DNA from 2 places in the Kitasatospora sp. NPDC001547 genome. Region 1 is predicted to be linked to the other one. Evidence: riboswitches for the same ligand, from Rfam matches in the RefSeq annotation. Region 1 holds a riboswitch; the other holds the start of a gene.
The links. Region 1 has a riboswitch for cobalamin ahead of ACFY0X_RS27435 (cobalamin biosynthesis protein). Riboswitches for the same ligand answer to the same signal wherever they lie in the genome.

Region 1 (5,733 bases):
AGGCGGACGGGGAGACGTGCGGCCCGTCCGGGCACTGCGGGTCGGGCGCGCCCGGGTCGCAGGCGAAGCGGCAGCCGTCCACGGTGGCGATGGACGGCAGCAGGCCGGCCAGCGCGCGCACCATGGTCGACTTCGCGGTGCCCTTCTCGCCGCGCACCAGCACGCCGCCCACGGCCGGGGAGACCGCGTTCAGCAGTAGCCCGAGCCGCAGGTCGGCCATGCCGACGATCGCGGTGAACGGATAGCGGACGTCGGTCATGCGTCACTCCCAGGGGCCCCGGGCGGCAGGAACGGCAGCGATCCGGCCGCCGGCACCCCGCCCTCGATCAGCTTCCACAGCGCGTCGGTGTCCGCGTGTTCCTCGATCAGGTCGCCCAGCCGGTCCAGCCGGGCCTCGCGCGCCGCGGCGAAGGAGGTGTCCGGCGCCGGGACGAACGCCCGGCCGGACGACTCGGCGACCTCGCGCAGGAGTTCACGGCGGAACCCGTCGTTCTCCAGCGCGCCGTGCCAGGTCGTGCCCCGGACCGCGCCCACCCGGCAGCCGTCCAGGAACGGGGTGCCGCCCTCGACCGCCACCACCCCGTGGTGGATCTCGTAGCCCTCGACCCGCTGCCCGTACGCCTCGCCGACCGGCCGCGCCAGCACCTTCTCGGCGCCGAACCGCACCCGGGTCGGCAGCAGGCCGAGCCCGTCGACGGCGCCCGCCTTCGACTCGACCTCGTCCACGATGGAGTGCGCCAGCATCTGGTAGCCGCCGCAGACCCCGAGGACCGGCAGTCCGGCCGCCGCCCGTGCCTTCAGGGCCGGCTCCAGGCCGCGCTCGCGCAGCCAGGCGAGGTCCGCGACGGTGGCCCGGGTGCCGGGCAGCACCACCAGGTCGGCGTCGGCCAGCTCCTCCGGCCTGGTCGCCCAGCGGACCAGCACGCCCGGCTCCTGCGCGAGCGCGTCCAGGTCGGTGAAGTTGGACAGCCGGGGGAAGCGCACCACGGCCACCCGCAGCACGTCCGCGCCGAGCGGTCCGGGCCCGTCCGTCCGGTCGACCACGGTGGACAGGTCCAGCGAGTCCTCGGCGTCCAGCCAGAGCCCGGGCAGCATCGGCAGGGTGCCCAGCACCGGACGTCCGGTCAGCTCGTGCAGCATCTCCAGCCCGGGCGCCAGCAGCCGCGAGTCGCCGCGGAACTTGTTGACGAACCAGCCCGCCACGTGCCGCTGGTCCTCCGCCGACAGCAGCGCCAGCGTCCCGTACATCGCGGCGAAGACCCCGCCGCGGTCGATGTCCCCGACCACCACCACCGGCAGGGCGGCGGCCGTGGCCAGGCCCATGTTGGCGATGTCGCGGTCGCGCAGGTTGATCTCGGCCGGCGAGCCCGCGCCCTCGCAGACCACCACGTCGTAGCGGCTGCGCAGGTCGGCCAGGCACTCCAGGGCGCGCTCCAGCAGGACGGGCTTGCGCTCGCGGTAGTCCAGCGCGCCCACCTCGGCCACCGGCCGGCCGAGCAGCACCACCTGGCTGCGGCCGTCCGCGCCGGGCTTGAGCAGCACCGGGTTCATCGCCGCCTCCGGCTCCACCCGGGCGGCCTGCGCCTGCATCGCCTGGGCGCGGCCGATCTCGGCGCCGTCGGCGGTGACGAAGGAGTTGAGCGACATGTTCTGCGCCTTGAACGGCGCGACCCGCACGCCCTGGCGGGCGAGCCAACGGCAGATCCCGGCCGTCACCACGCTCTTGCCCGCGTCCGAGGTCGTCCCCGCGACCAGCAGCGCGTTCGTCATGCCCGCCCCCTCTTCTTCATCAGCGTCCGCAGCAGGACGTGCCCCGCGACCGTCGTACCCAGTGCCAGTGCGCCCACCCGCCGGGAGAGCGCGCAGGCCCGTTCGATGTCGTCCACCGTGACCGGGCGCAGCTCCGCGCCCAGCACCGGCCGGTCCTCCACCTGCTCGCCGTACCGCAGCGTCCCGCCCAGCCGCACGCCCACCGCGCCGGCGAACGCCGCCTCGGCCTGGCCCGCGTTCGGGCTCGGGTGCGCGGAGCCGTCGCGCCGCCAGATCCGCCAGGCGGTCCGGGGTTCGGGCGCGGCGGCCACCGTCAACAGTGCCGTCAGCCGGGCGCCGGGCCAGCCCGCCAGGTCGTCCAGCCGGGCCGAGGCCCAGCCGAACCGGGCGTAGCGCGGCGAGCGGTGGCCCACCATGGCGTCCAGGGTGTTCACGGCGCGGAAGGCCAGCAGTCCGGGGGTGCCGGCCAGGGTGCCCCAGGCCAGCGCGTTCACCACGGCGTCGGCGGTGTTCTCGGCCACCGACTCGACCACGGCCCGGGCGATCTGCTGCCCGTCCAGCGCGCTCGGGTCCCGCCCGCACAGGTGCGGCAGCCGCTCCCGGGCGGCCGCGAGGTCGCCCGCGGCGAGCGAGCGGCCGATGGTGCGCGCCTCCCGGGTCAGCGAGGTGCCGCCGAGCACGGTCCAGGTCGCGGCCGCCGCCAGCGCGGCCCGGCCCAGCGGGCGCCGGCCCACCGTACGGTCCAGGGCGAGCGCGCCCGCCGCGACCGCGCCCACGCACAGCGCCGTGTACCCGGCCCCGGCGGCGCGGCCGTCGCGCCACACCCTGCGCTCCAGCCGGATCGCGGCGCTGCCGAAGACGGCCACCGGGTGGCCCCGGCGGGGGTCGGCGAAGCGGGTGTCGGCGGCGTAGCCCGCGGCGGCGCCGAGCGCGAACGCGGCGGCGCGGGTCAGCGGGCGCGGAGCGGGGGAGGCGGTGGGCGGGGTCATCGGCCGCACGGCGGAAGGCAGCTCGGAGTCCGGCCGGGCGGGGCAGCCTGCATCGCGTGCGTGTCCTCACTCAGGGTCCGCGCCCTGGATCGACGTGACGGGGGCGAGAGTCTCCTGGCTTCCGGGTCGAACGCACTCCCGGAGCCTTCCAGCGGCCGTCGACGGCCCGCCGTGGCGATGTTCCGAGCGTGCTCCCCGGTGACAGTGGCGGGACCGCGCCGGACTTCCACCGGCTTCCTCTCCATGCCTCCGTTTGGCCCCAGGATCCCATCACGGGCCCGAACCGGGAGTCAACCGAGGTCACGGAGGGGTTGGTCACACGCCGGCCCGCTGACACCCCGTGGGATCGCCCGGCACCGGCAGGCGCCGGCAGCGGCACCGGCCCGGGCGGTCGCCCTCCCGACCGTCCCCTCCTCGGGCCCGCCCGCCCGCCGCCCGCCCGCCGCCCGGGCGACCCGGACGGCCCATCCGGGTGGCCGTCCGGGTGGCCGTCCGGGCGGGGCGCCGGTGAACTGGTGCTCGAACACCGTCCGGTCCGAGAGCAACAGAGCGGGGAGCGATATGCGTTGGGGAACCGCCGCCGTCGTGGCGGCCGCCGCGGTCGGGGCCACCGCGGCCGGGGCCGCCGTGCTGGTGATCGGCCGTCGGGCCTCCGAGCGGATGGTCCGTCCGGCGCCCGCCGTCCAGGAGTCGGCGCCGGTGGTGGTCCGCGGCCTCGCCCCCGGCCGGGTCACCTTCACCCGCGGCCCCGCGAGCCTGCGCCCCGGCCGCTGGGCGGTCGAGTGGGCGGACGGCGGGCACGCGGTGGTCGAGGAGGTCCTGCACGGCGACGAACGGGGCGTCACCCGCCGGCTGGTCCGCGCCGACCGGGGCACCCTCGCCCCCGGGACCGAGGTCCGCTTCACCCCCCGGGTCCACCTCGGCGACCCCTCCGAGGCGCTCGGCCTGGCTTTCGCCGACACCGTCGCCGACGGCGAGCTCGGCGCGCTGCCCGCCTGGCGGCTCCACGGCAAGCGCGGCACCTGGGTGATCCTGGTGCACGGCCCCGGGGCCGACCGCCAGCAGACCCTCCCGGTGCTCCCCGTGCTCGACCGGCTCGGCCTGCCCGCCCTCGCCGTCACCTACCGCGGCGACCGGGGCGCCCCCGACTCCCCGGACGGGCTCAGCCACTTCGGCGAGACCGAGTGGCGCGACGTCGAGTCGGCGGTACGGCTGGCGCTCGACAGCGGCGCGGGCAAGGTGGTCCTGTACGGCTGGTCCCTCGGCGCGACCATGGTCCTGCAGACCGCGGCCCGCTCCGTCTGGTCGCACGCCGTCCGGGGCCTGATCCTCGACTCGCCGGTGCTCGACCTCCCGGCCTCCGCCCGCCGGGACGCCGCCCGGGCCGGTTTCCGGGGCGTCGCCGCAGAGCTTGGCGCCCTCGCCGCCGAGGGCCGCACCGGCGTCGACCTCGCGGACTCCGCCCGTCTCGCCGAGGGCACCGACCTGCGGGTGCCCACCCTCGTCCTGCACAGCCCGGAGGACCGGATCGCCCCCTTCGGCACCGTCGAGAAGCTGGCCGCGGCCCGCCGCGACGTGGTCAGCCTCCAGCCCTTCCCCGGCGCCGACCACGCCACCCTCTGGAACACCGCCCCGGACCGCTACACGGAACTCCTCCGCCGCTGGCTCACGCCGCTGCTGTAGCCCGGGAGCCCCCCCTCGCGCGCGCCGCGTTTTCGGCCGGGTCACGACGGTTTCCCGCCGCGCTTCCCCCCGGTCCGCGAATGGCGCTTTCTCCCGTTCCGCCCGGCGTGCACGAGAAGTCGGCCCGGCCGACTTCTCGTGCGGTGCGCTTCCCCCGCCCCGCCCGCCATCCGTCCGGAATCGGGCTGGACAGGCCCGCCGAGCACGGGCGGCGCGGATCCCCCGCGGCGAAAACCACCCCGCGGTCGGGGGCAACAATGGGCCCCGACTCGTTACCCCCCACCCGTACGCAGGGTGACCGGGCGAGCATTCCCGGCAACCGGGGGGTGACGAGTGGCATGGCCAGGTCACACGTTTCCGGCCAGGCGGTATGCCGTTGTTGCCCGATCTTGCGGAGGTGCCGCCACCGGTCGCCCGGTCGTACGGACAACCGGATGTGACAGAAGGCCGGTGCAAGGGGAAGACTGCTCGACGTGACGTCTCGGAACCCGCGCGACCGTGATGCCCCGCTCCCGCCGACGATCGGTACCGGTGCGACGGTGACCCGTCTCCCCGGAACGGCCCAACGGCCCGCCGGTGGCAGGCCGGGCGGGGCGGGTGTCCCCCGTAACGGAGTACCCCGGCGACGAGGGCCCGCTCCGGCTCCCGGGCGCGGCAGGGTTCCCGTGCCGGAGGGCTTCCCGGCACCCGCCGAGCTGGCGCCGCTGGCCCGCCGGATGCTGGTGGACGCCGTCCGGGTCGCCCGTTGGGCCGGGGAGCTGGCCGAGGTCGACAAGCGCGGCGAGCTGCTCCCGGAGGACGCCCGCGCGGCGGGCCGGGCGCTGGCCATGACGGTCGGCGCGGCCACCAAGGCCTGGGGACGGGCGCTGCTGGTGGGCCTGGTGGAGCCCCGCGACGGCGGAGCCGGCCCCGGCTGGCGCCTGCACGCCTGGGAGCACGACGACGAGGCCGTGGTGCGTGGCTGGTCGGCGCTGTTCGACGCCTGGACCCTGCTCGCCCCGGTGCCGCCCGCCGCGCTGCGCGGCGTGTTCGCCGTCCTGGCCGGGCAGGCCGTGGACCAGGCCCCGCAGCTGCTCTCCTTCCTCCACCTGGTGGACGGCCCGGTCGCCGAGAGCGAGCTGCTGGAGCTGCTGCGCCGCGGCCTGGACGAGCGCCGGGTCGGTACGGGCCTCGGCGGGCCGGGCCTGTCGCCGGTGCCGCACGCGGCCTCGGCGGTCTCTGCCGTCCGGGGCACCTGCCGCGCGCCGCAGATCGACACCCCGGCCGCGCCCTCCGACGTGGCCGCCGTCCT
Region 2 (5,733 bases), on a different contig from region 1:
TTGTAGTAGTAGCCGACCTGCTTGGTGCCCCGGTAGTCCCCGTACTCGGGGTTGTTGCGCTCGTTGTGCGCCTCGACGTGCTGGCCGATCACCGTGCCGCCGCTCTGCCCGGTACGGGCCTGGGCCTCCAGGTCGGCGAGGAACTGCTGGACCGCGCGGGCGTTCGGCGAGGCCTGCGGGTCCCGGGCGAGCAGGTCCCGGCCGACCTCCGGCGGCAGGGTGCGTCCGGGAAGGCCGACCGACACCGGGACCCTCGGGGGCTGTTCGCCGTCGGCCCTGCCGTCGTGGTCGAGCAGGAAGACCGCTCCCGCGGCGACGAGGGCCCCGGCCGCGGCCAGGACGGCGGGCTTGCCGCGCAGGGCTCTGGGCAGGGCCACGGACCGCTCCTCCGGTTGCTCGCCGGCGCCGCCCCCCACGGACGCAACCGGAACACGCATGCGAAATGACTGTCCCGAGAGCCTGCCACACTCCCCCGGCCCCCGCGAACGGTCCACCGGGGCCGGAGTGTCCCGGCGGGCCGACCCGCCGGGGTCACCGGCGGCGGCGTCCCGGCAGGTCAGCCCGCCGGAGCCGGCGGGGTCCCCTGAACACCGGGCGCGGCCGAGGACGCGGCCTTGGCACGCTTGAGCAGCTGCCCCTTCACGTGCTCGGCGAACCCGGAGGCCGCCGCGGTCGCCGTGGCGTCCGGGGCGTTGCCGCCCTTCGCCGATCCCTCGACGGTGAAGTACGCGTACCGGCCCAGGCTGTTGTGGGTGCCCGTGCAGCCGGCGGCGGCGCAGAACGCCGGCGATCCGGCCGCGGGCGCGCCCTTGAGCTGACCGGCGAAGTTCTTCGTCGCGGTCTCGGCCTGGATCTTGTGGTCGAAGACCGCCACCCCGACGGTGACCGCGCTCTCACCGGACACGTACGTCGCCCGGAGCACCTGCTGGCACCCCTGGTCGCCGAGCACCTTGCCCAGCCCGCCGGTCGTGGAGTTCCCGTCCCAGCAGGGCGAGTCCAGAGCCACCACGGTCCGGTTCCAGGTGGCACCGTTGATCGTCACCTGGAGCGAGGAGAAGAGCGCTCCCGCGTCCTGCGGCGCCGGGTCGGTGGCGACCTCCCAGATCGGCTTCGACGGGTCGTCCGGCTGGCCGGGCGTGCCGGAGGCGCTCGGGTTGGCCGTCGGCGGGGTGGTGGTGGCCGTCGTGGGGCCGTTGTCCTTCTTGCCCTTGAACAGCAGCACGCCGCCGGCGGCCAGGCCGCCGACCACGGCGACCGCGGCCACCACGCCGATGACCCTCATCCGGCGACGGCGCTTGCCGTCGGCCTCGTTGCGGTCCGCCAGCGCGTCCCAGTCCGGCTCGACCCGCTGCGGCGGGACGGGCTGCTGGGGCTGCTGCTGCAGGTGCCACTGCGGCTGGGGGTTCGGCTGCGGCTGCGCGACCGGGTGCGGCTGACCGACCGGGTGCGGCTGGGGCTGCGGCTGACCGACCGGCGGGGCCGGCTGCGGCGCAGGCGCCACCGGATGCGGCACCGGAGGGATGGGCTGTGCGACCGGCTGCGCCGACGGCACGACCGGCCCGTACGAGGCGGGCGGCGGCCCGAAACCTCCACTCGGCGGCGGTACCGGACCAGGTACCACCGGCTGCTGACTCTGTGCGCCCCCCGGCCCGGCGGGAGGCGTTCCCTGCGGCCCCTGCCCAGGTACGCCAGTTCCGTCGCTCATGCGCCCAGATCGTAGGGCATCCGCATGACCACCGGTCCTCCCGGTGGCCATTCCGTATCGAAACCAGGACGCCCCGGCCCGGCTTCCGGAGTCGCCGAGGGCCATCGTCCGCCATGGTTCCGGCACGACCGGTTATCGCCCAGACACGCGGCGCCGCACTACATCTGGGGCCGCTTCAGGGAGACACCACTACATGTATGCTCACTCCTGCTGTCGATGCAGGGGAACCCGGTGCGAATCCGGGACTGCCCCGCAGCGGTGTGCGGGCGGCTCCAGCAGCCGTGCCCGCGAGTCCGAGTACCTGCCGACGGCGTGCGCCACGGCCCTCCCGCAGAGGCCGCGCCGGCACGAGCAGTACCCCTCCGGGCCTCGCGGGCGGGCCGGGGAGTCACCGTCGCGCGACGCCGTCTGCGTTCGTGCCGTGCTCCCCTGCCCCGATCGGCCCGGTGGCCCCCGATCACCGCCGCCGATCGCCGCCAGGAGAGAGCGCCTTGACCACCGCTGCCTCAGCCACCCTGCCCGCCCAGGGCTCCGGTACCGCCTTCACCGACCCGACGGTCTCCGACCCCGGCGGCGCCCTGCTGCGGCTGCTCACCGACCGCAGCACCGACCTCACCGAGGTCGACCCCGGCCACGTCGCCGCCGCCGCGCTGCGCGGCCGCCACGCCGGCTCGGACTTCGCCGAACTCCGCGGGCTGGCCGTGGACGCCGCCGCGTCGATGATCGCCGAGGACCCCCAGTACTCGAAGTTGGCCGCCCGCCTGCTCGCCCTGGAGATCGTCGACGAGGCGAACAGCCAGGGCTCGACGTCCTTCTCCGCCTCGATCGCCGTCGGCCACGCCGAGGGCCTGATCGGCGACACCACCGCGGCCTTCGTCGCCAAGCACGCCGCCGCCCTGGACGCGCTGGTCGACACCGCGGGCGACGACCGCTTCGAATACTTCGGCCTGCGCACCGTGCAGTCCCGCTACCTGCTGCGCCACCCGATCACCCGCAAGGTGATCGAGACCCCGCAGCACTTCCTGCTCCGCGTCGCCTGCGGCCTGGCGGTCGGCGACAGCGAGCAGTCGGTGCGCGAGGTGGCCGAGCTGTACGGCCTGATGAGCCGCCTGGAGTACCTGACCTCCTCGCCGACGCTCTTCAACTCCGGCACCCGGCACCCGCAGATGTCGAGCTGCTACCTGCTCGACTCGCCGCTGGACAACCTGGACTCGATCTACAACCGCTACGCGCAGATCGCCCGCCTCTCCAAGCACGCCGGCGGCATCGGCCTGTCCTACTCGCGCATCCGCTCGCGCGGCAGCCTGATCCGCGGCACCAACGGCAAGTCCAACGGCATCGTGCCGTTCCTGCGCACCCTCGACTCCTCGGTCGCCGCCGTCAACCAGGGCGGCCGCCGCAAGGGCGCGGCCTGCGTCTACCTGGAGACCTGGCACGCCGACATCGAGGAGTTCCTGGAGCTCCGCGACAACACCGGCGAAGAGGCCCGCCGCACCCACAACCTCAACCTGGCGCACTGGATCCCGGACGAGTTCATGCGCCGGGTCAACGCCAACGAGGACTGGTCGCTGTTCTCGCCGGCCGACGTGCCCGAGCTGGTCGACCTGTGGGGCGCCGACTTCGACGAGGCGTACCGCAAGGCCGAGCTGGCCGGCAAGGCCGTGCGCACCATCCCGGCGCAGACCCTGTACGCCCGCATGATGCGCACCCTGGCGCAGACCGGCAACGGCTGGATGACCTTCAAGGACGCCTCCAACCGCGCCGCCAACCAGACCGCGCTGCCGGGCCGCACGGTGCACTCCTCCAACCTGTGCACCGAGATCCTGGAGGTCACGGACGACTCCGAGACCGCCGTCTGCAACCTGGGCTCGGTCAACCTGGGCGCCCACGTGGCCTCCGGCGCCTCGGCCGCCGACCTGCTCGGCGCCATGGACTGGGAGCGGCTGGACGCCACCGTGCGCACCGCCGTCACCTTCCTCGACCGCGTGGTGGACATCAACTTCTACCCGACCACCGAGGCCGGGACGTCCAACTCCCGCTGGCGGCCGGTCGGCCTGGGCGTGATGGGCCTCCAGGACGTCTTCTTCAAGCTGCGGATCGACTTCGACTCCGCCGAGGCGAAGCAGCTGTCCACGCTGATCGCCGAGCGCATCATGCTCACCGCCTACGAGCGCTCCGCCGACCTGGCCGAGCAGCTGGGCCGCCACGAGGCGTACGGCGAGACCCGCGCCGCCCGGGGCGAGCTGCACATCGACCACTTCCCGAGCGCCGCCCCGCAGTGGGCCGACCGCTGGACGGCGCTGCGCGCCCGGATCGCCGAGACCGGCCTGCGCAACTCGCTGCTGCTGGCCATCGCGCCGACCGCGACCATCGCCTCCATCGCCGGCGTGTACGAGTGCATCGAGCCGCAGGTGTCCAACCTGTTCAAGCGCGAGACGCTGAGCGGTGAGTTCCTCCAGGTCAACCCGTACCTGGTGCGCGAGCTCAAGGAGCTGGGCGTCTGGGACCAGCAGACCCGGGACGCCCTGCGCGACGCCAACGGCTCGGTGCAGGAGCTGAACTGGCTGCCCGCCGAGGTCCGTTCGCTGTACCGGACGGCCTGGGAGCTGCCGCAGCGCGCGCTGATCGACCTGGCGGCGGCCCGCATGCCGTACCTCGACCAGAGCCAGTCCCTGAACCTGTTCATGGCGGCGCCGACCATCGGCAAGCTCAGCTCGATGTACGCCTACGCGTGGAAGGTCGGCCTGAAGACCACCTACTACCTGCGTTCGCGCCCGGCCACCCGGATCGCCCAGGCCGCGTCCGGCACCGCCCGCGCCGCCGCGCCGGCGCCCGTGCCCGTGAACAGCCCGACCCTCACCCCGGAGCAGGAGGCCGCCATCGCCTGCTCCCTGGAGAACCCCGAGTCCTGCGAGGCCTGCCAGTGATGTCCCCGTCCGAAGACCGCAAGATGCTGCTCGACCCCGGCTTCGAGCTGACCCTGCGCCCGATGCGCTACCCGTCGTTCTACGACCGGTACCGGGACGCCATCAAGAACACCTGGACGGTGGAGGAGGTGGACCTGCACTCGGACGTCGCGGACCTGGCGAAGCTCAGCGAGGGCGAGCGCCACCTCATCGGGCGACTGGTCGCGTTCTTCGCCACCGGTGACTCGATCGTCTCCAACAACGTGGTGCTGAGCCTCTACAAGCACATCAACTCCCCGGAGGCGCGGCTGTACCTGTCGCGCCAGCTGTTCGAGGAGGCCGTGCACGTCCAGTTCTACCTGACGCTGCTCGACACCTACCTGCCCGACCCGGAGGACCGCAACGCGGCCTTCGCCGCGGTGGAGAACATCCCCTCCATCCGCCAGAAGGCCCAGTTCTGCTTCAAGTACATGAACGCGGTCGACCACATCGAGTCGCTGCAGACGAAGGAGGACAGGCGGGCGTTCCTGCTCAACCTGATCTGCTTCGCGGCGTGTGTGGAAGGCCTGTTCTTCTACGGCGCGTTCGCCTACGTGTACTGGTTCCGCAGCCGGGGCCTGCTGCACGGCCTGGCCACCGGCACCAACTGGGTGTTCCGCGACGAGTCCATGCACATGGACTTCGCGATGTCGGTCGTCGACACCGTCCGCGAGGAGGAGCCCGACCTCTTCGACGACGAGATGGCCAAGCAGGTGACGGAGATGCTGGAGGAGGCCGTCGAGGCCGAGCTCCAGTTCGCCCAGGACCTGTGCGGTGACGGCCTGCCCGGCATGAACACCGCGTCGATGCGGGAGTACCTGCAGGCGGTGGCGGACCAGCGCCTCGCGCGCCTCGGCCTGCCGATCCGCTACGGGTCGACGAACCCGTTCGGCTTCATGGAGCTCCAGAACGTCCAGGAGCTGACCAACTTCTTCGAGCGCCGGGTGTCGGCGTACCAGGTCGCCGTCGAGGGCACCGTCGCCTTCGACGACGACTTCTAGGACGAGAAGAACGAACGACAGCGGTGCCCCGCACGGCCAACGGCCCGTGCGGGGCACCGCTGTCATGTCCGTCGGCGACTTG

Region 2: linked by a shared signal. The riboswitch ahead of ACFY0X_RS07350 (ribonucleoside-diphosphate reductase subunit alpha) and the one ahead of ACFY0X_RS27435 (cobalamin biosynthesis protein) in region 1 are both predicted to bind cobalamin.

Annotation. Positions count from the first base shown of each region.
Region 1 is NZ_JBIAVL010000017.1:72,437-78,169, forward strand. It holds gene ACFY0X_RS27425 (putative cobaltochelatase) at 1-259, opposite strand, end outside; gene ACFY0X_RS27430 (cobyric acid synthase) at 256-1,770, opposite strand; gene ACFY0X_RS27435 (cobalamin biosynthesis protein) at 1,767-2,759, opposite strand; cobalamin riboswitch at 2,867-3,000, opposite strand; gene ACFY0X_RS27440 (alpha/beta hydrolase family protein) at 3,321-4,442, shown strand; gene ACFY0X_RS27445 (hypothetical protein) at 5,108-5,733, shown strand, end outside.
Region 2 is NZ_JBIAVL010000003.1:359,432-365,164, reverse strand. It holds gene ACFY0X_RS07360 (glycoside hydrolase family 26 protein) at 1-377, opposite strand, end outside; gene ACFY0X_RS07355 (hypothetical protein) at 557-1,501, opposite strand; cobalamin riboswitch at 1,886-2,029, shown strand; gene ACFY0X_RS07350 (ribonucleoside-diphosphate reductase subunit alpha) at 2,221-4,632, shown strand; gene ACFY0X_RS07345 (ribonucleotide-diphosphate reductase subunit beta) at 4,632-5,651, shown strand; gene ACFY0X_RS07340 (hypothetical protein) at 5,716-5,733, shown strand, end outside.